Linked DNA regions of Azoarcus sp. KH32C. The protein of the gene in region 2 interacts with the protein of the main gene of each other region in a pairwise test. Links are inferred from orthologs where the notes say so. Each region holds a gene or a part of one and is shown on either strand. Other genes may lie near its edges.

Region 1 (11,864 bases), 3.1 Mb from region 2 along the record:
CCAGTTTGCCAGGCTGTTCAGGAAGGTCGCGACGAAATCAGGACGACGATTGCGATAGTCGATGTAGTAGGCGTGTTCCCAGACATCGATACAGAGCAGAGCCTTGTCGCCGGTCGTCAGCGGGGTGCCTGCGGCGCCCATGTTGACGATATCGACGGCGCCGTCGGCCTTCTTCACCAGCCAGGTCCAGCCCGAGCCGAAGTTGCCGACAGCGGAGGCCGTGAAGGCCTTCTTGAAGTCCTCGAACGAACCCCACTTCGCCTTGATCGCATCGCCCAGCGCGCCCGTCGGCTCGCCGCCGCCGTTCGGCTTCATGCTGTTCCAGAAGAAGGTGTGGTTCCAGACCTGCGCGGAGTTGTTATACACGCCGCCGGCCGGCGCCTTCTTGACGATCGCTTCGAGGTCGAGGTTTTCGTACTCGGTCCCCTTGATCAGGTTGTTCAGGTTCGTGACGTAAGCTTGGTGGTGCTTGCCGTAGTGGAATTCCATCGTCTCGGCCGAGATGTGCGGCGCGAGCGCGTCCTTGGAATAGGGCAGGGGGGGCAGCGTGTGTTCCATTTTTTATCTCTCCTTCCGTTTGAGGTAGGTTTGTTGGGGGTCAAAGCTTGACCATTCTAGTCGGGCTTTAACTCCCCATGCAATCCCGCAACGAAGACGAAGCGACGGTAAAGCCGTGCCGAGGCCATCCGGCGAACCGGACGGCAGTCGGCACAATCATGCTTCCGTGCTATTCACAATAGCATGGAGCCGTCCGGATGCGAGTTCCACCGAAACCTCCGCGCCCGCGGCGGTATCGTCAGCTGAACGCAGGATTCGCCCCTCGGCGTCGCGTGTGATGCTGTAGCCCCGTGCCAACACCGCCTGTGGGGCGAGGTGCTGCAGATGGGCGGCGAGAGTGGCGAGTCGCTCCGTCCGCAAACGCAGATGCATTTCGCGTGCCTGAGCCAGCCGCGACGCCGCCCGCGCGCAACGTTCCATGTCACGCCGAAGATCGGGTCGCCGGGCCGTCAGACGCAAGCGCAGAATCTCCTGGCGCGCGCGCAGCCGTTCCAGCCGGCGATGCATCGCCGCACTCAGCCGTGCTGCCAGCCGTTCATGCCTTTCCCGCGCCTGTTGCAGCCGTTCGCGCGGATGGAGCAAGCGCAGCGCCGCACGGTCCAGACGCTGCGCATGAGAGTTGAGCTGGCGCCGCATCGCGCCACCAAGGATGCGCTCCAGTTCCGCCAGCCGAGCCTCGGCCGCGTGAAACCCCGCACTGGCAAGCTCTGCGGCGCCCGTCGGCGTCGCCGCCCGGACGTCTGCGACGAAGTCCGCAATCGTGAAATCCGTTTCGTGTCCTACGCCGCTGATCACTGGCACCGCGCAAGCCCGAATCGCGCGCGCCAGGCCCTCGTCATTGAAGGCGCACAGATCCTCGATGCTTCCGCCGCCACGCACCAGCAGCACCAAGTCGATGCCGTCGCCGGCGGCGCGTGCGGAGGCCGCGAGCAGGGCGTCGGCAAGCCGGGCACCGGCCCCGTCGCCCTGCACGGGTGCCGGGTACAGCACGATTTCGAGCTGGGGCGCACGCCGGTAAAGCGCGGCAAGGACGTCGCGCCAGGCTGCGGCCGCGGGCGACGTCACCACGCCAATACGGCGCGGATAACGGGGCACCTCGCGTTTGGCCGCGACATCGAACAGGCCCTCTGCCGCAAGCTTTTCCTTCAAGCGCAGGAAGGCCTCGAACAGGTTTCCCTGGCCGGCCTGCCGCAGGCCCTCGACGCTGAGCTGGAAGTCCCCGCGCACCTCGTACAGGGACACCAGCACGCGTGCCTCGACATGCATGCCGTTTTCCGGACGGAAGGGCAGCAACTGGGCCCTGTTGCGCCACATCGTGCAGCGAACCTGCGCGTTTTCGTCCTTCAACGTGAAGTAAAGATGGCCCGATGGAGCGCGCGTGAGGTTGGAAATTTCTCCGCTCACCCATAACAGCGGAAAACGCCGCTCGAGAGTCTCTCGGGCGAGGCGATTCAATGCGGAAACGCTGAGCGGACGCTGAAATTCGCGCCCTTCGAAATCTCCGCCGGCAGTTATCGATACGTCGTTTTGCATGGCCGCGATTGTAACGGAATCCACAAGCGGGGCGGCTTGTCAATTGTTTCCGACGAAAACCGCTCATTCGCGATGGTATTTTATAAGTATCTGTTTTTATGCAACTAATTTGTTGCCTAATTTTTCATCGAAGCGTCGGAATGCTTGTTGCGCCAGAGAGTTAGGGATTTTTTGACGAGCAATCCACAAACTTATCCACAGCTTTTGTGGATTCTTGCTGGAGGCGATGACATTTGCGTGCCCTATTGCCCTGCAAGACACGGGGCGCTAAAGTTCCGCTTTTCCCTCTGCGGAGTCTTGTCGCGTGTTTGCGCTCATCCAGGCTGTTGGCTGGCCGATCTGGCCGCTGCTGCTGGCGTCTGTCATCGCCGTTGCCCTTATCATCGAACGTTCGGTGACTCTGCGCAGGTCCAAGGTAGTTCCCTCCGGCCTGCTCGACAAGGTACTCACAGATCTGCGCCAAAAGGGCGTCACCGCCGACATGGCCGGGCGCGTCGAGGCACATTCCCCGCTGGGCCGCGTTCTCGCCGCAGGGCTCCGCAATGTCAGCAGCTCCCGTGAAGTCATGAAGGAGGCGATCGAAGAGACCGGTCGCGCCGTCGCCCACGAACTGGAGCGCTTCCTGACGACGCTCGGCACCATCGCATCGATCAGCCCGCTGATGGGGCTCTTCGGCACCATCGTCGGCATGATCGACATCTTCGCTGCGCAGGGCGCAACGGCCGGCTCCAGCCCGCAGCTCCTGGCCCAGGGTATTTCGACGGCGCTCAACAGCACCGGTCTCGGACTGATCATCGCGATCCCGTCGACGATCTTCTGGCGGCACTTCCGCGCCCTGATCGACAGTTTCGTCATCGATATGGAACAGCAGGCGATCAAGCTGGTGGAAGTCGTCCACGGCGAACGCCGTAGCTGATCGGGGGCAGCGTGAATTTCCAGCGCGACCGGCGTAACGAGGCGCCCGAGATCAACCTGATCCCGCTGATCGACGTCATGTTGGTCCTCATCATCTTTCTGGTGCTGACGACCTCGTATTCCAAGGTTGCCGGGCTTGAAATCAACCTTCCGACCGCCGAATCGGCCGGCGCGCAAGAAGCACCGAACGAGGTGATCGTCGCGGTCAGCGCCGCGGGCGACGTCATCGTCAATCGTGTACCGGTAGGGTCGCGGGACATCAACCTGATCGCGACTGCACTCGGCAAGGCCACGTCTCCCGGAGTCAAGGATCCGGTCGTGGTCATCAATGCGGACGCCAAGTCGCCGCACCAGAGCGTCATCGATGTGATGCAGGCTGCCCAGCGGGCCGGGCTGCCGCATATCACCTTCGCCACCCAGGCTCCGCAGTGAGCCCCGCGTCGCGCACGCGGCGGCGCTAGTTCTCCGGCATGTCCCGCAGGGCCCCCGCGTTCTGGCAGTCGCGCAGCTTCGCGTCGGCCGCACTGCTGCCGCTTGCCGCGCTTTTCGGACTGATCGCAGCCGCGCGGCGCGCCTTGTTCCGTCTGCGCGCCGTGGCTTCGGTGCGCCTGCCCGTTCCGGTCATCGTCGTCGGCAACATCGCCGTCGGCGGTAGCGGCAAGACGCCGGTCGTGGACTGGCTCGTACGGCGCCTGCGCGAATCGGGCTACACACCGGGTATCGTTAGTCGCGGCTACGGCGGACGTGTGGAGGGGGTCACCCTTGTTCCGCCCGACGGCGATCCGGCCCTCTATGGCGACGAGCCGGTTCTCCTCGCCCGCATTACCGGCTGCCCACTTGCGGTGGGTCGGGATCGTCCCGCGGCGGCGCAGGCATTGCTGCGCGCCCATCCGGACTGCAACGTGATCGTCGCCGACGACGGCCTGCAGCATTACCGGCTGGCGCGGGATATCGAGATTGCCGTCGTCGACGAAGTCACTCTCGGCAATTGCCGGCTGCTGCCCGCCGGGCCCTTGCGCGAGCCCGTATCGCGCCTGCGCTCGGTCGACCTCGTGATCGCTCACGGGCCGCTTTCCCCGTCGCTTGCGGCGCAGATCGACGAACGCCCGACATTCCAGATGCGCCTCGAAGGGCACGAGCTGCTCATGCTGGGGAAGCCCGGGGAGCGTCGCGCTCCGCGGGAGTTCGTCGGCAAGCGCGTTCACGCGATCGCCGGAATCGGGCGTCCCGAACGGTTCTTTGCGCAGCTCGGCGAAATGGGTCTCGATGTCGTGCCGCATCCCTTCCCGGACCATCACGTCTTCGTTTCGTCGGATCTCGATTTCGCGCCGGACGAGGCGAAGATCCTGACAAGCAAGGATGCGGTAAAATGCGCCTCCTTTGCGCCCGCCGACACTTGGGAATTTCCCGTGACGGCGACCATCGCCGCGGGCGCCGCCGAAATCATCCTGGAGAAACTGTCGCATGGACGCCAGACTGCTTGAAATCCTCGTGTGCCCGCTCTGCAAGGGGCCTCTCGACTTCGTCAAGGACAAGCAGGAGTTGGTCTGCAAGGCTGATCGCCTCGGATTCGCGATTCGCGACGGCATCCCCGTGATGCTGGCGGAAGAAGCGCGCCAGCTCTCCGCTGAGGAAGTGGACGCGCTGCGTCGCTGATCATGGCGGACTTCAACGTCGTCATTCCTGCGCGCTACGCCTCGACGCGTTTGCCGGGGAAGCCGCTCGCCGACATCGGCGGCAAGCCGATGGTCGTGCGGGTGCTTGAGCAGGCGCGCAAGTCCGGTGCAGCGTCCGTGTGGGTGGCGAGCGATGACGAGCGGGTGCTCGACGCCGTGCGCGTCGCCGGCGCCGATGTGCTGATGACGCGTGCCGACCACCCGAGCGGAACGGACCGTCTCGCGGAAGTCGTTGAGGCGCTCGAGTGGTCCGACGATGCAATCGTCGTAAACGTGCAGGGCGACGAACCGCTGATCGATCCGGACTTGATTCGGGCGGTCGCCGAGGCACTGGCAGCGGACCCCGATGCGGCGATTGCCACGGCCGCCCATCTGATCACCGACGCGGGCGAGTTCTTCAACGCGAACGTCGTGAAAGTCGTGTGCGATGCGCGCGCTCACGCGCTGTATTTTTCCCGGGCACCGATCCCCTGGCCGAGAGACGCGTTTGCGGCGGATCGCGGTTCCGTGCCGGAAGGCTTGCCCGTGCAGCGGCATATTGGGATCTACGCTTACCGGGTCGCGTTCCTGCGCCGTTACGCCGAGCTCGCGCCTTCGCCGCTGGAGGGATGGGAGGCGCTCGAGCAACTGCGGGCGTTGTGGCACGGCTACCGCATCCGCGTCCTGTCGGTGGCCGAAGCACCTGCCGCGGGTGTCGATACGCCGGAAGACCTTGCGCGCGTCAGGGCGGTGTTTGACCGTCAGGAACGAGTCGAGTAAGTTTTAGTCTTTGATTTCACATAACGATGCGGCTTGCTGGCCGCATAACGGGAGGGTTCTAAAATGAGACTGATTCTGTTGGGGCCGCCGGGGGCCGGTAAGGGCACGCAAGCCAACTTCATCAAGGAAAAATTCGGTATTCCGCAGATTTCCACCGGTGACATGCTGCGCGCCGCCGTCAAGGCCGGCACACCGCTGGGCATCGAGGCCAAGAAGGTCATGGACGCGGGTGGCCTCGTGTCCGACGACATCATCATCGGCCTGGTGAAGGATCGCCTGCAGCAGGACGACTGCAAGTCCGGCTACATGTTCGATGGCTTCCCGCGCACGATCCCGCAGGCCGACGCGATGAAGGAAGCCGGCGTGCCGATCGATTTCGTGCTCGAAATCGACGTGCCCGACAGCGAGATCGTCGAGCGCATGAGCGGTCGCCGTGTTCACGTTGCATCCGGTCGCACCTATCACGTCAAGTACAACCCGCCGAAGGTTGCGGGCAAGGATGACGTAACGGGCGAAGACCTGATCCAGCGTGATGACGACAGCGAGGAGACCGTGAAGAAGCGCCTCGAGGTTTACCACGCGCAGACCAAGCCGCTGGTTGAGTACTACACGAAGTGGGCTGCCTCGGGTGCCGCGGCTGCGCCGAAAGTTCGCAAGATTGCGGGCCTCGGTGCGGTGGACGAAATCACCGCCCGCGCCTTCGACGCGCTGAAGTAAGTACGCATCGTCGCGATCACGCGGCGAGCGACGGGGTGTCCCCGTTTGCTCGCCGCGTTTTGTTTTTGCCAGGAAGAACCAGATGAGCAAGGCGAACCTGCTCTACGCGCAATCGGGCGGAGTCACTGCGGTGATCAACGCGAGTGCCGCGGCCGTGATTGAAGCCGCCCGCGGGCGTCCGGATGTCGTCGGAACGGTCCTCGCCGCCCGCCACGGCATTCTCGGCGTGCTGGCCGAGGATCTGGTCGACACTGCCGGGCTTGCCCCCGATGCCCTGCAGGCGCTTGCCCATACGCCCGGCGGCGCTTTCGGCTCCTGCCGCTTCGATCTCGATCCGCCACAGGACAACCCTGCGCAATACGACCGGCTCTTCGCAGTCCTGGCTGCCCACGACATTCGCTACTTTCTCTACAACGGCGGCAACGGTTCGATGGATACCGTCGCCAAGATTTCCGCGGCGGCGCGGGCGCGAGGGTATCCGCTCGTCTGTGTCGGCATTCCGAAGACGGTCGACAACGATCTCGAAGGTAGCGACTGCTCGCCGGGCTTCGGCTCGGCCGCGAAGTATGCCGCCACCGCGATGCTCGAGGCCGGGCTCGATCTGGCCGCGATGTCCAGCCGGGTAGGGCGCGCGTTCGTACTCGAGGTCATGGGGCGCAACGCGGGGTGGATTGCCGCGGCGACCGCGCTCGCTGCCCGCGGCCCGGATGAGCCGCCGCACATCATTCTGATGCCCGAGGTGCCCTTCGACGAGGATGTCTTCCTCGATGCGGTGAGGGCGACGGTCGAGCGTCTGGGCTACTGCGCGATCACGGTTTCGGAAGGCATTCGGCGCGGCGACGGTTCGCTGTTGATGGAGCAGGACCATGACAGCAAGGGCCACGTCCAGCTCGGCGGGGCGGGGCAATGCATCGCTCGGCTGATCCAGGCGCGCCTCGGCTACAAGCATCACTGGGCAATCCCGGACTACCTGCAGCGCGCAGCCGGGCATCTCGTCTCCGCGACCGATTACGCTCACGCGATGGCAGTGGGCGCCGCGGCCGTGGATTTCGCACTGCAGGGTCAGGACTGTGTAATGCCCGCGATACGGCGCCTGGGCGACGCGCCTTACACGTGGGATGTCGTGCTCGTCCCGGTTAGCGCGATCGCGAACCTGGAGCGATGCGTGCCGCCGGCATTCATCCGTGCCGACGGCCTGCATGTCACCGATGCGGCCCTGACGTACTTGAGGCCGCTGATCGAGGGCGAAATCTCCCCGGCCTTTCGCGCCGGTCTGCCGGATTACGCGCGCTTCGAGCTACCGGGCGTGAAGCGCGCGTTGCCGCCGTATCGCCCTTGACGTCTGCGTCAGTCGGCGAGGGCCGGATTCAGTGTGTAGGTCCCGGTCAGGTGCGCTTCGGCGAGCACGTGTCCGGCGATCGCATTTCGCACCTGTGCGCCGGTGAACGGTGCCTCCAGTGCACAGTGATCGATGTCCAGCGCGTACAGCGTGAAGACGTAATGGTGGAGCAGTTCGTCGTTCCACGGCGGGCAGGGGCCGTCGTAACCGTAATAGTTGCCGCGCATTGACTCGTCGTTGGCAAACCAGGCCGTGTAATCGTTGATCCCTTGGCAACTGCCGAGCGGGCCTTCAGGGCCGGGTTTCCCTGCCGGAACGACTTCCTGCGAAAAGCTGCCGGCGCCGATTTCCCGCAGATCCGCCGGCAGATTGACGGCTACCCAGTGGAAGAAATCCACGCGCGGCAGGCTCGTCGGCACGCTGCGGCCCTCCTGATTCACGTCGTCCCCTCGGCTCGGCACGTCCGGGTCATGGCAGACGAGCGCGAACGAACGTGTCCCCTCGGGTGCGCCGGACCAGGCGAGATGCGGATTGCGATTGCTGCCGAGGCAAACATGTCCCTCGGATGCCGGGATGCAGAATGCGAACTCGCCGGGAATGCGCGCGCCGTCGACGAAGCTTTGACTGGTCAATTTCATGCCGCTCGACTCCTCTAGTGTCCGTCCGTGAAGGTGTTCGAATCGGCTTCAATTGTAGTGCGGCGGCGCGGCTTGCGCCGCCGTTATTCAGGCTGCGCGACGGCGGAAATCCCCGGGCCGGAATCCCGTTGCATACAGCATGGCGAAGTAGGCTCCGATACCGGCGGCGACGATCGCCGACAGTCGTAGCACGCGCGCCATCGATCCCTGGTCGAGCCAGGACGCCTCGCTGCCCATGCCGAACCAGAGCACGGCCGCAAGCACGGTCAGTGCAGCGAACAGGCGCAGGCCGAAGGCGCCCCATCCCGCCATCGGCCGATATACCCCGCGTCGTCGCAGCCCTCGGAATAGCAGGCCCGCATTGAGCATCGACGCCAACCCGATCGACAGGGCCAGTCCCGCATGCTTCAGCGGACCGACGAACGCGAGGTTCATCGTCTGCGTGGCGGCGAGTGTGACGAGGGCGATCTTGACCGGCGTGCGAATGTCTTGGCGGGCGTAGAAGCCTGGCGCCAGGATCTTCACCATGATCAATCCCGTCAGCCCGACACTGTAGGCGACCAGCGCGGTCCGTGTCTGGAGTACGTCGTCGGCGCCGAAGGCTCCGTGCTGGAATAGCGTCGAGATCAGCGGCACTGCAAGGATCGCCAGTGCCAGGGCTGCCGGCAGCGTCAACATCAAGGTCAGGCGCATGCCCCAGTCGAGCAGCGACGAAAATGCCTCGGGCTGCTCGTCCGCATGGAGCTTCGACAGGCTCGGCAGCAGGATCGTCCCGAGGGCCGCGCCCAGCAGTCCGGAGGGGAATTCCATCAGTCGGTCGGCGTAGTACAGCCAGGACACGCTTCCCGTCGGAAGGAAAGACGCAAAGATCGTATTGATGATCAGCGAGATCTGGCTCACCGAAACGCCCAGGATGGCCGGCAGCATCAACTTGCCGACGCGGCGGACGCCGGGGTCGTCCAACTTCAGCTCGAAGCGCGGCATCATGCCGATGCGGGCGAGGGGCCATAGCTGGAGGGCGAGTTGCAGCGCTCCGCCTATGATCACCGCCCAAGCGAGTGCAATCACCGGCGGGTCGAAGTAGGGCACCGCGAACAGCGCCATTACGATGAACGAAAGGTTGAGCAGCACCGGCGTGACAGCCGGAATCGCGAATCGGCTCCATGTATTGAGTACGCCGCCGGCCAGGGCCACGAGCGACATGAACAGGATGTACGGGAACATGATGCGCGTGAGTTCGACCGTCAGTGCGAACTTGTTCGGCTCGTCCGTGTAGCCGGGCGCCGTCACCTGGATGATCAGTGGCGTCGCGACGATTCCGGCGAGCGACACCAGTGCCACGACCAGCGACAGGGCGGTCGCGACGCGATTGAGGAGATGATGCGTCTCGTCGGGGCCGCGCCGGTTCTTGTATTCCGCGAGGATGGGAACGAAGGCCTGTGAAAAGGCGCCTTCGGCGAACATTCTTCGCAGGAGATTGGGTAGGCGGAATGCGACAAAAAAGGCGTCGGTTGCCAGTCCTGCCCCAAAGGCGCGGGCAATCACGAAGTCGCGCACGAAGCCGAGGATGCGCGACAGCATGGTCATGCCGCTGACGGTTACGAGGGCGCGCAACAAATTCATCTTGGCGTTCCGGGCAAAGGACGCAATGATAGCCGTTGCTGCCCACTTGCGCGTGACGATGCAAAGCGGTACACTCGCGCGCTCTCTAGAACTAACCAACGGAAGAACACATATGGCCAATTCGGCACAAGCCCGCAAGCGCGCCCGTCAGGCGGTCGTGGCTCGCGCTCACAACGGCAGCCTGCGTTCCCGTCTGCGTACCGCGATCAAGGCTGTGCGAAAGGCTATCGCGGGTGGCGACAAGGTCGCGGCTCAGTCCGTTTTCCGCACCTCGATGAGCACCATCGACAGCGTCGCGGACAAGAAGATCATCCACAAGAACAAGGCTGCTCGCCACAAGAGCCGCCTGTCGGCCGCGGTCAAGTCGATGGCTGCCTGATCTGCCGGCGTTGGGTGGCAAGTTAAAACGGCGACCTAGGTCGCCGTTTTGTTTTTTTGGATGCCGGGAAGTTCGTTGCCCGATGCGTGCGGCGCGTAGTAGCGCCGATCAGGCGTCGTCGATCAGACGTTGTCGATCGGCTCCATCTTCAGGTTGTTGTCGTTCGCGAAATTGATCAGGAATTTGTATGCGAGCGGCTCGATGTCGTAGAGGCGTGCATCGACGACAACCGTCTTCTCCCCCTTCAATGTGCAGCCCGGACGCACATACGGCGAATACATCATCCGGTGGTCCGAGCCGAACGCGGACATGATGCCGCACAGCCTGTCGGCCCAGTCGCTGGGACGAAAGGTCTTTCCTTCTCGCGTGACCCCGATGATGACGAAGCTTTCGATCAATTGGCTCATATGTCGCGAAATGCAAGCTGCGGGGGATGTTTCCGGGATGCGGCGCTTTGGGTGGGGTGTGTCTCTATTCTTCTTGTGAGCGCGTCGCACAAAACGGGCTGAATTCTAGCAGAAAAGCCCTGCCGGATTTCAGTATGCGGTCGACTATTCCGGAATGCGGGTGCGCGCGGGGTCGAGCGTTTGTTGCGAGCCCGGATGGCGTAATGCCGTTTGCGGTCTCCAGGAAGGTTCTGCCTGTTCCGCGCAAGTGGGGCTGCAGCCTATACAATCCGGGCGCTTTCGCTTAACATCGTTCCCTCAATCCTCCACGGCGGCGCCTGCCGCCGTGTGCATTTTGGCTTCATCCTGATCGGGGTCTCCCATGTCGCATCTCATGAATACCTACGCCAGACTGCCGGTGGCCTTCACGCACGGCGAGGGCGTCTGGCTCTTCGATGAGACGGGCAAGCGCTATCTCGATGCCCTTTCGGGCATTGCCGTGTCGACGCTCGGGCACAACCATCCGCGCTTGGTGCGCGCGATCGCCCAGCAGGCCGCCAGCGTGCTCCATACATCGAATCTCTATCGCATCCCTCTGCAGGAAGAGCTCTCCGACCGGATTGCCGCCTTGTCGGGAATGGATGAAGTGTTCTTCTGCAACTCGGGTTGCGAAGCGAATGAGGCTGCGATCAAGCTTGCGCGCTTTTACGGCCACAAGATCGGCGTCGAACAGCCTGCCGTCATCGTGATGGAAAACGCCTTCCACGGACGCACGCTCGCGACCCTGTCGGCGACCGGTAACCGCAAGACGCAGGCCGGCTTCGAGCCCCTCGTCTCCGGTTTCCTGCGCGTGCCGTACAAGGACATCGGTGCGATCCGCGCCGTCGGGGAGCACAACCACAACGTCGTCGCCGTGATGCTCGAAATGATCCAGGGCGAAGGCGGCATCAACATTGCCGACGACCAGTTCCAGCGCGAACTACGTGCGATCTGCGACGAGCGCGGTTGGCTGATGATCTGCGACGAGGTGCAGTGCGGCATCGGTCGTACCGGGCAGTGGTTCGGCTTCCAGCAGGCCGGAGTCAAGCCCGACGTCATGACGCTCGCCAAGGGGCTGGGTTCCGGCGTGCCGATCGGCGCTTGCGTGACCACCGGTCGCGCCGCCGGACTATTCGGTCCGGGCAACCACGGCTCGACCTTCGGCGGCAATCCGCTCGCGTGTGCTGCCGGCCTCGCAACCCTTTCGGCCATCGAAGAGGAAGGTCTGATGGCCAGCGCCGTCAGCGTCGGCGATGCGATTTGCAACGGCATGCGCGAAGCGCTCGCAGGCGTTTCCGGCGT
Region 2 (11,837 bases):
GCCGGGCAGCAGGTCGTGCAGCACGAGCGTGCCGGTGGGCTTGCGCGACACGAGGATCTCGTCGCCCGGCTGGACCTTCTGCAGGCGCGAGGTCAGCGGGCCGTCCTGCACCTTGATGCTGAAGAACTCGAGGTTTTCCTCGTAGTTCGGGCTGGCGATCGAGTACGCGCGCGTCAGCGGGCGGCCATCGACTTCGAGGCCGATCATCACAAACTGGCCGTTTTCGTAACGCAACGCGCGGTCACGCGTGGTGGTGAACGAGAACAGCGTGTCGTTCCAGTGATGCACGCTGACGACCTTTTCGGTGATGTAGGCTGCCATGACTTTATCTGCGATTATTGAAAGATTGGATGGACGGCGCGCATTGTACTGCTGCGGCGCAGCGACGGGGGCTATATCTTCTGGCCAAAAAGTTATATGCAAAGCTCCGTAAGTGGCGAATCTGGCACAAAGAAATAGGCGACGCCCTCCGAGGAGGCTGCGCCTGACGACGGGAGCTGCCGGCATGGACGTCAATGCCTACCACCAGCGCAGCAAACACCGGCTCGACGGCTATGCGCCGGGGCCGGGCCGGCTCGACTGGGCCAACCAGCCCGATCCGTGGCGCCGCTTCGAGGGCGCGCCGCGGCTGCGGTTGCCTTTCGGCGCCGACGGCGTGGCGACCCGCTACGAGGATCTGCGTCGCGGCGCGCGGCCGGAGCCTGCCGCGCTCAAGCTTGCAAATCTCGCGGTGCTGTTCGAACTGTCGCTCGCGCTGTCGGCGTGGAAGGAGTTCGAGGGATCGCGCTGGGCGCTGCGCTGCAACCCGTCGAGCGGCAACCTGCATCCGACCGAAGCCTACCTCGTCGCGCCCTCCTTGACCGGCCTTGCCGGCGGCGTACATCACTACCTGAGCCGCGACCACGTGCTCGAGCAGCGCATGGCGGGCGGCGAGGACTGGAACGCGGCTTTCGGCGGCGGCGCGGTGCTGGTCGCGCTGAGCTCGATCCACTGGCGCGAGGCCTGGAAGTACGGGATGCGCGCCTACCGCTACTGCCAGCACGACTGCGGGCATGCGATCGCGGCGATCTCCGTCGCCGCGGCGGCGCTCGGGTGGTCGGTCCGGGTGATCGATCGCGTGGGCGACGACGACATCGCGCGGCTGGCGGGACTCGATCGCGACGGCGATTACGGTGACGCGGAGCGCGAGGCGCCCGACGTGCTGCTTCAGGTCGGTGATGTGCGGGCTGCGGTCGATGTCGACGCATTGCTCGCGCTGGGGGCGGACGTGGCATGGCAGGGCCGGGCGAACCGGCTCAGCGCCTCGCACGTCGAGTGGCGCGACATCGATGCCGTTGCAGCGGCTGCGTGGAAGCCGCGCACGACGCCGGTCGCCACCCCGAGCTTGTCGGCCTTGCCGCCGCCCGCCGCGTCGGTGCTCGATCTGCCGGCCGCGACCTTGGTCCGACAGCGCCGCAGCGCGGTGGCCTTCGACGGCGTCACGACAATGCGCTCGGACGCCTTCTTCGCGATGCTCGACACGCTGCTGCCGCGCGCAGACGTGTCGCCCTGGGACGCGTGGCCCGAGCCGCCGCAGGTGCATCTGGCGATGTTCGTGCACCGCGTGACCGGGCTGGATCCGGGGCTCTACATGCTGCTGCGCGATCCGGCCGCGCTCGACGAACTGCGCGCGGCGCTGCGCGAGGACTGGGTGTGGGCCAAGGTCGGCCCGGACCATCTGCCGCTTTACCTGCTGATTCCCTACGACCTGCGCGCGTCGGCGCAACTCGTGTCCTGCCACCAGGAGATCGCGGCCGAGTCCTGCTTCGCGCTCGGCATGCTGGCGCGCTTCGGGCTCGCAAAGCGCGAGGCGTGGCGCTATCCGCAGCTCTATCGCGAATGCGGCATGGTCGGCCACATGCTGTACCTCGAAGCCGAAGCCGCCGGCCTGCGCGGCACCGGCATCGGCTGCTTCTTCGACGACGCGATGCACGAGCTGCTGGGCCTTGCCGGCGAAGAGTGGCAGAGCCTTTACCACTTCACGGTCGGCGGGCCGGTCGAGGACCGGCGGCTCACGTCGCTGCCGCCGTACTAGCGCCGTCCGAGGCTATCTCGGCGAATACGCCTGCAAGTCGCCCGGCTTGCGCAGCATCTTGTCGACTTCGGCGAGGTGGGTTTCTTCGATGCGGATCATGTCGCGCGCGTACTCCTCGAGCGCCACCGAGCGGTCGGCGACGAGCTTGAGCAGATCGCGATAGAGATTCAACGCGGCGCGTTCGGATTCGAGCGATTCGCGCAGCATCGCGCCGATGTCGTGCTGGTGCGAGTCGAGCAGCGGGCCGATGGCGAGCGAGGGATAGGCGCCGAGCGCCGTGATCCATTCGCCGGCCGCGCGCGCGTGCATCAGCGATTCGTCGGCCTGGGCGTTGAGCCAGGACACGATCGGGATGCGGCCGAAGCCGAAGACGAGGAAGGAGTAGTGGGTGTAGCGCACGACGCCAGCCAGCTCCGCTTCGAGGATGCGGTTCAGCGCCGCCACTGTTTGCGCCTTGTCGAGTTCCGCCATGGCGAGTCTCCTGTGCCGTTTGATTCCCCCTTTGAGGAAAACAGCCTCGCTTCACTGTAGTTCATGGCTGCCGCCGCTGCCGGGAGCGCGGCGGCCGGCGGGTCAGCCTTTGGCGTCGGGCTTGACGAGGGTCACGGGGATCGGCGAGCGCTCCAGCACGGCCTTCGCGACCGAGCCGAGGAGCGTCTGCAGCAGCCCGCCGTGACCGTGCGTGCCCATCAGGATCTTGTCGAAATGATGTTCGTTGGCGAAACGGACGATGGTGTCCGCGACGTGGCCGACGGCGATGTGGTGGGTGTAGGGGATGCCCGCCGCGTCGAGTCGGGCGCGGGCCCCGGCGAGCGCCTTCAGGCCTTCGTCGCGGTGCCAGGATTCGATGTCGTCGTGGCTCACGAACATGCGCGCGTGGCCGGAGTCGATCGGGATCTGCACGTTGAGCAGATGGATGTCGAGCGCGCTGCCGTTGGCGCGCAGCGTCAGCAGGTGGTCGAGTGCCCGGTTGCTGTTGTCCGAGCCATCGATCGGTACCAGGATCTTCAGCATCGTGATCTCCCTTACTGGCCGCGCGGGCGGGGGGGGCTGGGATTTTCGACGGCGAGGTCGACGAGCGGCGCCTCCTCGGCCTGGCGTCTCGCGATCCACGCACCGACGGCGACGACGACCAGCGCGCCGACGACCGAGGTCGCGTAATGCAGCCAGCCCGGCGCGTCGTCGACGATGTCCTCAAGCGCCGCGTCGCCGACCAGCATGCCGCCGGCGATCCAGCCGAGGAGTGCTGCGCCGAAGGTGATCACGACCGGGAAGCGGTCCATCAGCTTGAGCACGACTTTGCTGCCCCAAACGATGATCGGGATGCTGACGACGATGCCGAAGATCACCAGCATCAGGTCGCCCTTCGCGGCGCCGGCGACGGCGATGACGTTGTCGAGGCTCATCACGGCGTCGGCGACGACGATGGTCCTGATCGCGCCGAGCAGATTCGTGCTGCCTTCGATGCTGCCGTGTCCGTCGTCGTCCTCGGGCTGCATCAGCTTGACGCCGATCCACAGCAGCAGGAGTCCGCCGACGATCTTCAGGAAGGGCAGCGCGAGGAGCTGCAGCGCGAAGAAGATCATCGCGACGCGCAGCGCGATCGCCCCGACCACGCCCCAGGCGATGCCCTTGTTGCGTTGGTGATCGGGCAGCTTGCGGCACGCGAGCGCGATCACGACGGCGTTGTCGCCGCCGAGCAGGATGTCGATGGCGATGATTTGTGCGACCGACACCCAGAAGGCGCCGCTCATCATCGTTTCAAGCACGGGCAAATCTCCATTCATGGCGCAACCAAGCGGCCGCGCCCCCCATTGTCGCAAAGATCTGCGCTCCCGGCACTGAAGGCAAATTGAAAGCTTCCTGGCCCAACCTTGCGACCGTGGCGAAGCGCCCGGATTCAAGAAGCCGGCAAGCCGCAGCCAATTTCACAGACCGAGGAGACCCTAGATGAAACCCCTGAACCGCTTGCTTGGCGTCGTTGTGTTCGGAACCGCGTGCGCAGCTTTTGCCCAAGTGCCTGCCGGCTACCCCGCCGACTATTCGAAGATCGTCGACGCGGCCAAGAAGGAAGGCAAGGTCGTAGTCTATGGCGCGACCGACACCAATGCCGTCGCGCCGCTGATGAAGGACTTCCAGGCGCTCTACCCGGGCGTCACGGTCGAGTACAGCGACATGAACACGACCGAGGTCTACAACCGCGTGATCAGCGAACAGGCGGCAGGCGCGGGCTCGGCCGACGTGGTCTGGAGCTCGTCGATGGACCTGCAGGTGAAGCTTGTCGGCGACGGCTACGCGCTCACCTACGCCTCGCCCGAAATCCCCAAGCTGCCCGACTGGTCGGTGTGGAAGAACGAAGCCTACGGCATCACCTATGAGCCGATCGTCTTCGCCTACAACAAGCGCCTGCTCAAGCCCGAGGAGGTGCCGCAGTCGCACGCCGAACTGGTGACGATGCTCAATGCCAACGTCGAGCGCTTCAAGGGCAAGGTCACGTCCTACGACATCGAGAAGTCCGGCGTCGGCTTCATGATGGTCACGCAGGACGTCAAGGCCAATCCGAACTTCTGGGACGTGCCCAAGGCCTTCGGCAATGTCGGCGCGCGCTTCCAGTCGAGCTCGGGCACGATGATGGAGCGCCTCTCGTCGGGCGAGAACCTGCTCGCCTACAACCTGATCGGCACCTACGCGATCCTGCGCGCGAAGAAGGATCCGAGCATCGGCGTCGTGATGCCCAAGGACTACACCCTGGTGCTGTCGCGCGTGATGTTCATCTCGAAGAGCGCGAAGAACCCGAACGCCGCCAAGCTGTGGCTGGACTACCTGCTGTCGCAGCGCGGGCAGAAGATCATCGCCAACCAGTCCGACCTCGGCTCGATCCGTAGCGACGTCGAAGGCGAAGTCACCGCGGCCGGCCTGCAGAAGACGCTCGGCGCGAGCCTCAAGCCGGTGCCGGTCAACCCGTCGCTGCTGACCTACCTCGATCCGGCCAAGCGCCTCGACTTCCTGAAGCAGTGGCAGTCCGCCGTCAAGGGAACGAAATGATGTCTACCCCCGCTCAACCGACCATGGTCGCGGGGACCGCACCGGCCGCTCCGCGGCGGCCGGCGCGTAGCGGCGGATTTCCGCGCTATGCGGTGATCGGGCTTACCGCGCTGCTGGTGTTCCTGCCCCTCGGCCTGATCCTGTTCCAGAGCCTGCTCGACGCGCCCTTCTTCGCGCCGGCCAAGCACTTCGGGCTCGGCGCCTTCGAGTTCATCTTTGCCGATTCGGACTTCTGGATCGCCTTCCGCAACTCGCTCGTGATCGCGCTCGGCATGGCGCTGATCGCCGTGCCGATGGGCGGCGTGCTGGCCTTCATGATGGTGCGCACGGACCTGCCCGGACGCACCTGGATCGAGCCGCTGCTGCTGGTGCCGGTGTTCGTGTCGCCGATGGTGCTGGCGTTCGGCTACGTCGTCGCCGCCGGCCCGGTGGGCTTCTACTCGGTGTGGTTCAACGGGATCTTCGGCGGCGTGCCGTGGAACGTCTATTCGCTCACCGGCATCGCGATCATCGCCGGCCTGACCCACGTGCCGCACGTGTATCTGTACTCGGCGTCCGCCTTGAAGAGCCTGGGCTCGGACGTCGAAGAGGCGGCGCGCATGGCCGGCGCGAGCCCGCTGCGGGTCGCGCGTGACGTCAGCCTGCCGATGGTCACGCCGGCGGTGCTGTTCTCGGGCGTGCTGGTGTTCTTCCTCGGCTTCGAGATCTTCGGCCTGCCGCTGGTGCTGGGCGACCCCGAGGGCCACCTCGTGCTCGCGACCTACCTCTACAAGCTCACGAACAAGCTCGGCACGCCGTCCTACCACCTGATGGCCGCGGTCGCCGTGTGTCTGATCGCGGTGACCTTCCCGCTGGTGATGCTGCAGCGCTACCTGCTGCGCGGCGCCTCGAAGTTCGTCGCCGTGAAGGGCAAGGCCGGACGTCAGCGTCCGCTGCCGCTGGGCGCCTGGCGCTGGGTCGCGGTCGCGATCCTCGGCCTGTGGCTCTTCCTGACGGTGTTCGTGCCGCTGTCGGGCATCACGCTGCGGGCTTTCGTGTCCTTCTGGGGCGAGGGCGTGAACCTGATGGAGGTGCTGACGCTGGATCACTTCCGCGAAGTGTTCGAGCAGCCGGCCCTGGTGCGCGGGATCATCAACACCGTGCTGATCGGCGTCATCGGCGGCGCGCTGGCCGTCGTCTGCTACACCGCGCTGGGCCTCGCGACGCACCGCAAGGCCGACGGCTGGACGCGTTTCGTCGATTACCTGGTGCTCGTGCCGCGCGCCGTGCCCGGGCTGCTCGCCGGTCTCGCCTTCCTGTGGGTGTTCCTGTTCTTCCCGCCGTTCGCGCCGCTGCGCTCGACCATGGTCAGCGTGTGGCTCGCCTACTCGGTGGTCTGGCTCGCCTACGGCATGCGCCTCGTGTCGAGTTCGCTGCTGCAGGTCGGACCCGAGTTGGAGGAAGCGGCCCGCAGCGTCGGCGCGACGCGGGGCCAGGTGAGCCGCCACGTGACGCTGCCGCTGATCCGTTACGGTCTGATGGGCGCGTGGCTGCTGGTGTTCATGATCTTCGAGCGCGAGTACTCGACCGGCGTGTATCTGCTGGCGCCGGGGACCGAAGTGATCGGTTCGCTGCTCGTCTCCCTGTGGGCCACCGGCGCAAGCGACATCGTTGCCGCCCTGTCCGTCATCAACGTCGCGCTGGTCGGGGTGGGCCTCGCCGTCGCGCTGCGGTTTGGAGTGAAACTTCATGATTAAGCTGAATGTCGAGGACCTGCACCTCTCCTACGGTGACAACGCCATCCTCAAGGGCGTGTCGATGCAGTTGAAGCGCGGCGAAGTGGTGTCGCTGCTGGGGCCTTCGGGTAGCGGCAAGACGACGCTGCTGCGGGCCGTTGCCGGGCTGGAAGCGCCGCACAAGGGCCGTATCCGCATCGACGACAAGGCCGTGTTCGACGGTGCGACCGGCTTCGAGTTGCCGGCCGAAAAGCGCAACCTGGGCCTGGTCTTCCAGTCCTACGCGCTGTGGCCGCACAAGACGGTGTTCGACAACGTCGCCTATGGCCTCAAGCTGCGCAAGGTCTCGTCGAGCGAGATCGCGCCGAAGGTCACGTCCGCGCTGAAGAACCTCGGCCTCGGCCATCTCGCCGAGCGCTTCCCGCACCAGCTCTCGGGCGGCCAGCAGCAGCGCGTCGCGATCGCCCGCGCACTGGTCTACAACCCGCCGGTGATCCTGATGGATGAGCCGCTCTCCAACCTCGACGCCAAACTGCGCGAGGAAGCACGCGCCTGGCTGCGCGAGTTGATCCTCGAGCTGGAGCTGTCGGCGCTGGTCGTCACGCACGACCAGGGCGAGGCGATGGCGATGTCGGACCGCATCCTGCTGCTCTCACAAGGCCGCATCGAGCAGCAGGGCACGCCGCAGGAGATGTACGGCAATCCGCAGACGCTGTTCACGGCGGACTTCATGGGCAGCAACAACCGCATCGCGGGTGAAGTCGCCGAAGTCACGAACGGCACCGCGGTGCTCGCCGGCGCGGGCTGGAAGTTGCGCGGGCAGGCGCGCGGTACACTGAAGAGCGGTACGAAATGCACGGGCATGATCCGGCTGGAGCGCGTGCGCGTCGCCGAAGGCCCGGGCGACAACCGGATTCGCCTGCCGCTCGTGACTTCGATGTTCCTCGGCGACCGCTGGGAGCATCTCTTCCACCAGGACAGCATCCGCGTGCGCGCCTTCGGTCCGCGCCCGCTCGCCGACGGCGAGCATTGGCTGGAGCTCGCGCCCGAGGACGTGTGGGTGTTCCCGGAACAGGCGGCCGCCTGATCCCCGTAGCGTGCGGCCATTCCGGTCGTGGCATCAGCAATGCCGCGACCGGTTGGCCGTATCCATCGCCGCGTCAGCCGCCGATTTTCACGACGACGCGCCCGCGCACTTGCCCCGCGAGCAGCTTTTCGGCGACCGAAGTGGCGTCGGCGAGTGCGATCTCGCTCGTGATCGCGTCGAGCTTCGAAGCGTCGAGATCGCGCGCGAGCCGCTCCCAGGCTTCCTGGCGCACGGGTTGCGGCGCCATCACGCTATCAATGCCGTAGAGCGTCACGCCGCGCAGGATGAAGGGCGCGACCGTGGCCGGGAAGTCCATGCCGCCCGCGAGTCCGCAGGCCGCGACCGCACCGCGGTAGCGCGTCGTCGCGCAGGCATTCACCAGCGTGTGGCTGCCGACGGTATCGATGACGCCCGCCCAGCGTTCCTTGCCGATCGGCTTGCCGGGCTCAGACAGCTCCTTGCGGTCGATCACGCTCGCGGCGCCGAGGCCGGTCAGGTAGTCGGATTCGGCGACGCGGCCGGTGGAGGCGACGACCGTGTAGCCGAGTTTCGCGAGCAGCGCGATCGCGACGCTGCCGACCCCGCCGTTCGCGCCGGTGACGAGGATCTCGCCGTCGCCCGGCCGGATGCCGTGCTTCTCGAGCGCGAGCACGCACAGCATCGCCGTGTAGCCCGCCGTGCCGATCGCCATCGCCTGGCGCGTCGTGAAGACCGCCGGCAGGCGCACGAGCCAGTCGCCTTTCACGCGCGCGACTTCCGCGAGGCCGCCGCAATGCACTTCGCCGACGCCCCAGCCGTTGAGCACGACCTGATCGCCCGCCTTCCACGCCGGATGGCTGCTGCTTTCGACCGTGCCCGCGAAGTCAATGCCGGGGATCATCGGGAAGCGCCGAACGACCGGTGAGCGCCCGGTGATCGCGAGTCCGTCCTTGTAGTTCAGCGTCGACCACGCGACGCGCACCGTCACGTCGCCTTCCGGCAGCACGGCCTCGTCGATGGCCTGCAGCCGGGCCTGGTAGCCCGCTTCGTCCTTGGTGATCAGAATGCCCTGGAACATCGTCTTCTCCTTGCCGGTTAATTAGACTAACTACCTAAAAATAGGTACAAAAAATCAGCGCAATGCCGCCGTGAAAAACCGGAAGAACGCGCGCATCGGCTCAGTCGAGCGCATCAGCCGCGCACGCAGGATCGCGCCTTCCCAGCCGATCCAGAACGCGTGCGACAGGCCCGCGCAGTCGGCGCCCGCGGGCAGTTCGCCGGCGCTGACTGCGGCCTGCAGGCAGTCGGCGACGCGCGCTTCCCACGTCAGGAAGATCTCCTCCAGCCGCTGCCGGATCTCTGCGTCCAGACAGCCGACTTCCTGACCGAGGTTGCCGACGAGGCATCCACGCGCGAAGGCGTGGCGCTCCACGCCGGAGCAGGCGTCGTCGACGAAAGACTGCAGGCGCGCAAGCGGGGCGAGGCTCGCGTCGCGCAGGTGGCGGTCGAGCTTGCACAGCAGGTAGGCCGCGTAGGAATCCAGCGTCGCGAGCACGAAGGCGTCCTTGCTCGGGAAGTAGTGATAAAAAGACCCCTTTGGCACGCCGACCGACTTCAGCACCTCGTCGAGCGCCGTCGCGCTGACCCCGCGCTCGGTGAGGAGCTCGGTGCCGCGGCGGATCAGCAGTTCGCGCGTGTCGGCGTAGCTATGGCCGTTGCGCGGCGGGCGGCCGCGCGGACGACGGGGGAGGGAGCCGGGCTGATCCATCGATCGATATTAGACCAGGTGTCTATTAATCTCAAGGACGAGGGAGCGATCCTCGACGCCCCCGGTCGAAGCTCTAGCCTGCCCGCCGCAGTATCATTCCAAGACATGGCTTCCCTCTTCGACATCCTCGCCGAGCAGCGCATCTCGGACGCGATCAAGCGCGGAGAATTGGATCACCTGCCGGGCGCGGGCCGCCCGCTGGTGTTCGACGACGACCCCTTCGTGTCGCCCGAGCAGCGCATGGCCAACCACATCCTCAAGAACGCCGGCTTCGTGCCGCAGGAAGTGCTGCTGCGCAAGGAAATCGCGAGCCTGCGCCAGCAGCTCGCCGAGGCGCAATCCGGCGAGGACGAACGCGAGCGCGTGCGCCGGCGGCTGGGATATCTGATCGCGACGCTGGGGAGCCTGCGGCGGCGCTGAGGCTCAGCTGAGGCTCAGCTGAGGAGGCGTCGCCGCGTCAGCCCGAGCGCGATCCAGAATCCCGTCACGCCGTACGCGACCAGCACCGCCAGGTGCAGCGCGATGTCGTGCGGGATCTCGCCGAGCAGGAGCGGGCGCGCCAGCGCGATCGCGTGGGCGAGCGGCAGCGCCTGGGCGACGAGCTGCACCGCGGCCGGGAGTTGTTCGGCCGGGAAGAACACGCCCGAGATCAGCGTCATCGGTGTGATGAAGAGCGTGAAGTAGTACATGAAGAAGTCGTAGCTCGGCGCGAGCGCGGTGATCACCAGTCCCACGGCACCGAAGCTCAGGCCGACCAGGAACACCAGCGGCGGCAGCCACAGCACGTAGCGCACATCGACCAGGCCGAAGGCGGAGATCACGACGAGGATCGCGAGGCCGGACAGCAGCGACTTCGACGCCGCCCACACGAGCTCGGCGAACACCACGTCGTCGAGCTCGACCGGCGCGTTCATGATCGCCTCCCAGGTCTTCTGCACGTGCATGCGCGAGAAGCCCGAGTACAGCACCTCGAAGGAGGCACTGTTCATCGTCGAAGAGCACACCATGCCGGCGGCGAGGAAGCTGATGTAGGACACGCCGCCGATCTTGGGCACCAGCATGCCGATGCCGAAGCCCAGGCCGAAGAGGTAGATCATCGGATCGGCGAGATTGCCCAGCACCGAGGGCAGCGCGAGCTTGCGCCAGACCATGAAGTTGCGCCGCCACACCGGCAGGAAGCGGCGCGACACGCGCGGGGGGTGGAGCAGCGAGGAGAGCAGGGCCGTGGTCATCGTCTCAGTCGCGCAGTTCGCGCCCGGTGAGTTTCAGGAACACGTCTTCGAGGTTCGCCGGCCGGCGCAGGTAGCGCAGGCCGGGTTGTTCGGCGAGATGTGCGAGCAGCGGTGCGGCGTCGTCGAGGTAGCAGAAGGCCGTCTCGCCGCTGACCTCATAGCGGCGCGAGAAGCTCCCCGCGTGTGCCTCGGCCCAGGCCTGCGCGCCGCTGACACCGCTCAGGCCGTTCGCGCCGCTGCCGTTCCAGTCGCCATAGACCTCGACGACCTGCGGTTCGATCTGCGCGGCGATCACCTCGCGCGGGCTGCCTTCGGTGAGCATGCGGCCATTGTCGAGGATCGCGAGCCGGTCGCCGAGACGCTCGGCCTCGTCCATGAAATGCGTCGTCAGCAGCACCGTCGTGCCGGCGCGGATCAGCTGCTTGAGGCGATCCCAGATCAGGTGTCGCGCCTGCGGGTCGAGGCCCGTCGTCGGTTCGTCGAGGATCAGCAATTCCGGGCGATTGACGAGTGCGCGGGCGAGCGTCAGGCGCCGCTTCATACCGCCGGAGAGCGTCTGGATGCGCGCGTCGCGCTTGCCCTCGAGGCCGGCGAAGGCGAGCAGCTCGGGGATGCGTCCCTTGATCGTCGCGTCGTCGAGCCCGAAGTAGCGGCCGTAGACGAGCAGGTTCTCGGCGCAGGTGAAATCCGGATCGAGGTTGTCCTGCTGCGGCACGACGCCGACGCGCATCCGCGCCTCGCGCGCCCGTGCCGGAACCGGCAGCCCGGCCAGAAGGATCTCGCCCGCCGAGGGCGTCGTCAGCCCGAGCGCGCAGCGCAGCGTTGTCGTCTTGCCGGCGCCGTTGGGGCCGAGCAGCGTGAAGCACTCGCCGGCCGCGAGCGTGAGGTCGATGCCGGCGACGACTTCCTTCGTGCCGTAGGACTTGTGCAGCCCGCG

The links.
Region 1: the proteins of AZKH_RS02340 (region 2) and kdsB interact in binary tests that used the Escherichia coli proteins (3 or more experiments, as listed by UniProt). The link is inferred for Azoarcus sp. KH32C from one-to-one orthologs.

The regions. Positions count from the first base shown.
Region 1 is NC_020516.1:3,617,640-3,629,503, reverse strand. Bases 3,624-6,552 are described here. They hold kdsB (3-deoxy-manno-octulosonate cytidylyltransferase), read left to right. Parts: upstream 3,624-4,664; coding sequence 4,665-5,441; downstream 5,442-6,552. Other genes in these bases: AZKH_RS16040 (6-phosphofructokinase), read left to right, coding at 6,241-6,552; adk (adenylate kinase), read left to right, coding at 5,505-6,158; AZKH_RS16055 (Trm112 family protein), read left to right, coding at 4,471-4,662; lpxK (tetraacyldisaccharide 4'-kinase), read left to right, coding at 3,624-4,490. Also shown: AZKH_RS16080 (superoxide dismutase), read right to left, coding at 1-558; xseA (exodeoxyribonuclease VII large subunit), read right to left, coding at 715-2,091; AZKH_RS16070 (MotA/TolQ/ExbB proton channel family protein), read left to right, coding at 2,396-3,007; AZKH_RS16065 (biopolymer transporter ExbD), read left to right, coding at 3,019-3,438; more of lpxK, read left to right, coding at 3,477-3,623; more of AZKH_RS16040, read left to right, coding at 6,553-7,497; AZKH_RS16035 (YbhB/YbcL family Raf kinase inhibitor-like protein), read right to left, coding at 7,506-8,135; murein biosynthesis integral membrane protein MurJ, read right to left, coding at 8,223-9,758; rpsT (30S ribosomal protein S20), read left to right, coding at 9,871-10,137; AZKH_RS16020 (DUF3579 domain-containing protein), read right to left, coding at 10,260-10,544; AZKH_RS16015 (aspartate aminotransferase family protein), read left to right, coding at 10,906-11,864. UniProt on the Escherichia coli protein: Activates KDO (a required 8-carbon sugar) for incorporation into bacterial lipopolysaccharide in Gram-negative bacteria.
Region 2 is NC_020516.1:524,954-536,790, forward strand. What follows is about bases 7,851-10,752. They hold AZKH_RS02340 (TetR/AcrR family transcriptional regulator), read right to left. Parts: upstream 9,669-10,752; coding sequence 9,033-9,668; downstream 7,851-9,032. Other genes in these bases: AZKH_RS02330 (ABC transporter ATP-binding protein), read left to right, coding at 7,851-7,921; AZKH_RS02335 (MDR family oxidoreductase), read right to left, coding at 7,995-8,978; AZKH_RS02345 (DUF1992 domain-containing protein), read left to right, coding at 9,774-10,088; AZKH_RS02350 (ABC transporter permease), read right to left, coding at 10,103-10,752. Also shown: AZKH_RS02295 (ferredoxin--NADP reductase), read right to left, coding at 1-321; AZKH_RS02300 (SagB/ThcOx family dehydrogenase), read left to right, coding at 506-2,074; AZKH_RS02305 (bacterioferritin), read right to left, coding at 2,087-2,545; AZKH_RS02310 (universal stress protein), read right to left, coding at 2,648-3,088; AZKH_RS02315 (TerC family protein), read right to left, coding at 3,100-3,843; AZKH_RS02320 (ABC transporter substrate-binding protein), read left to right, coding at 4,025-5,119; AZKH_RS02325 (iron ABC transporter permease), read left to right, coding at 5,116-6,855; more of AZKH_RS02330, read left to right, coding at 6,848-7,850; more of AZKH_RS02350, read right to left, coding at 10,753-10,900; AZKH_RS02355 (ATP-binding cassette domain-containing protein), read right to left, coding at 10,905-11,837. UniProt on the Escherichia coli protein: Involved in response to both electrophiles and reactive chlorine species (RCS). Represses the transcription of the nemRA-gloA operon by binding to the NemR box.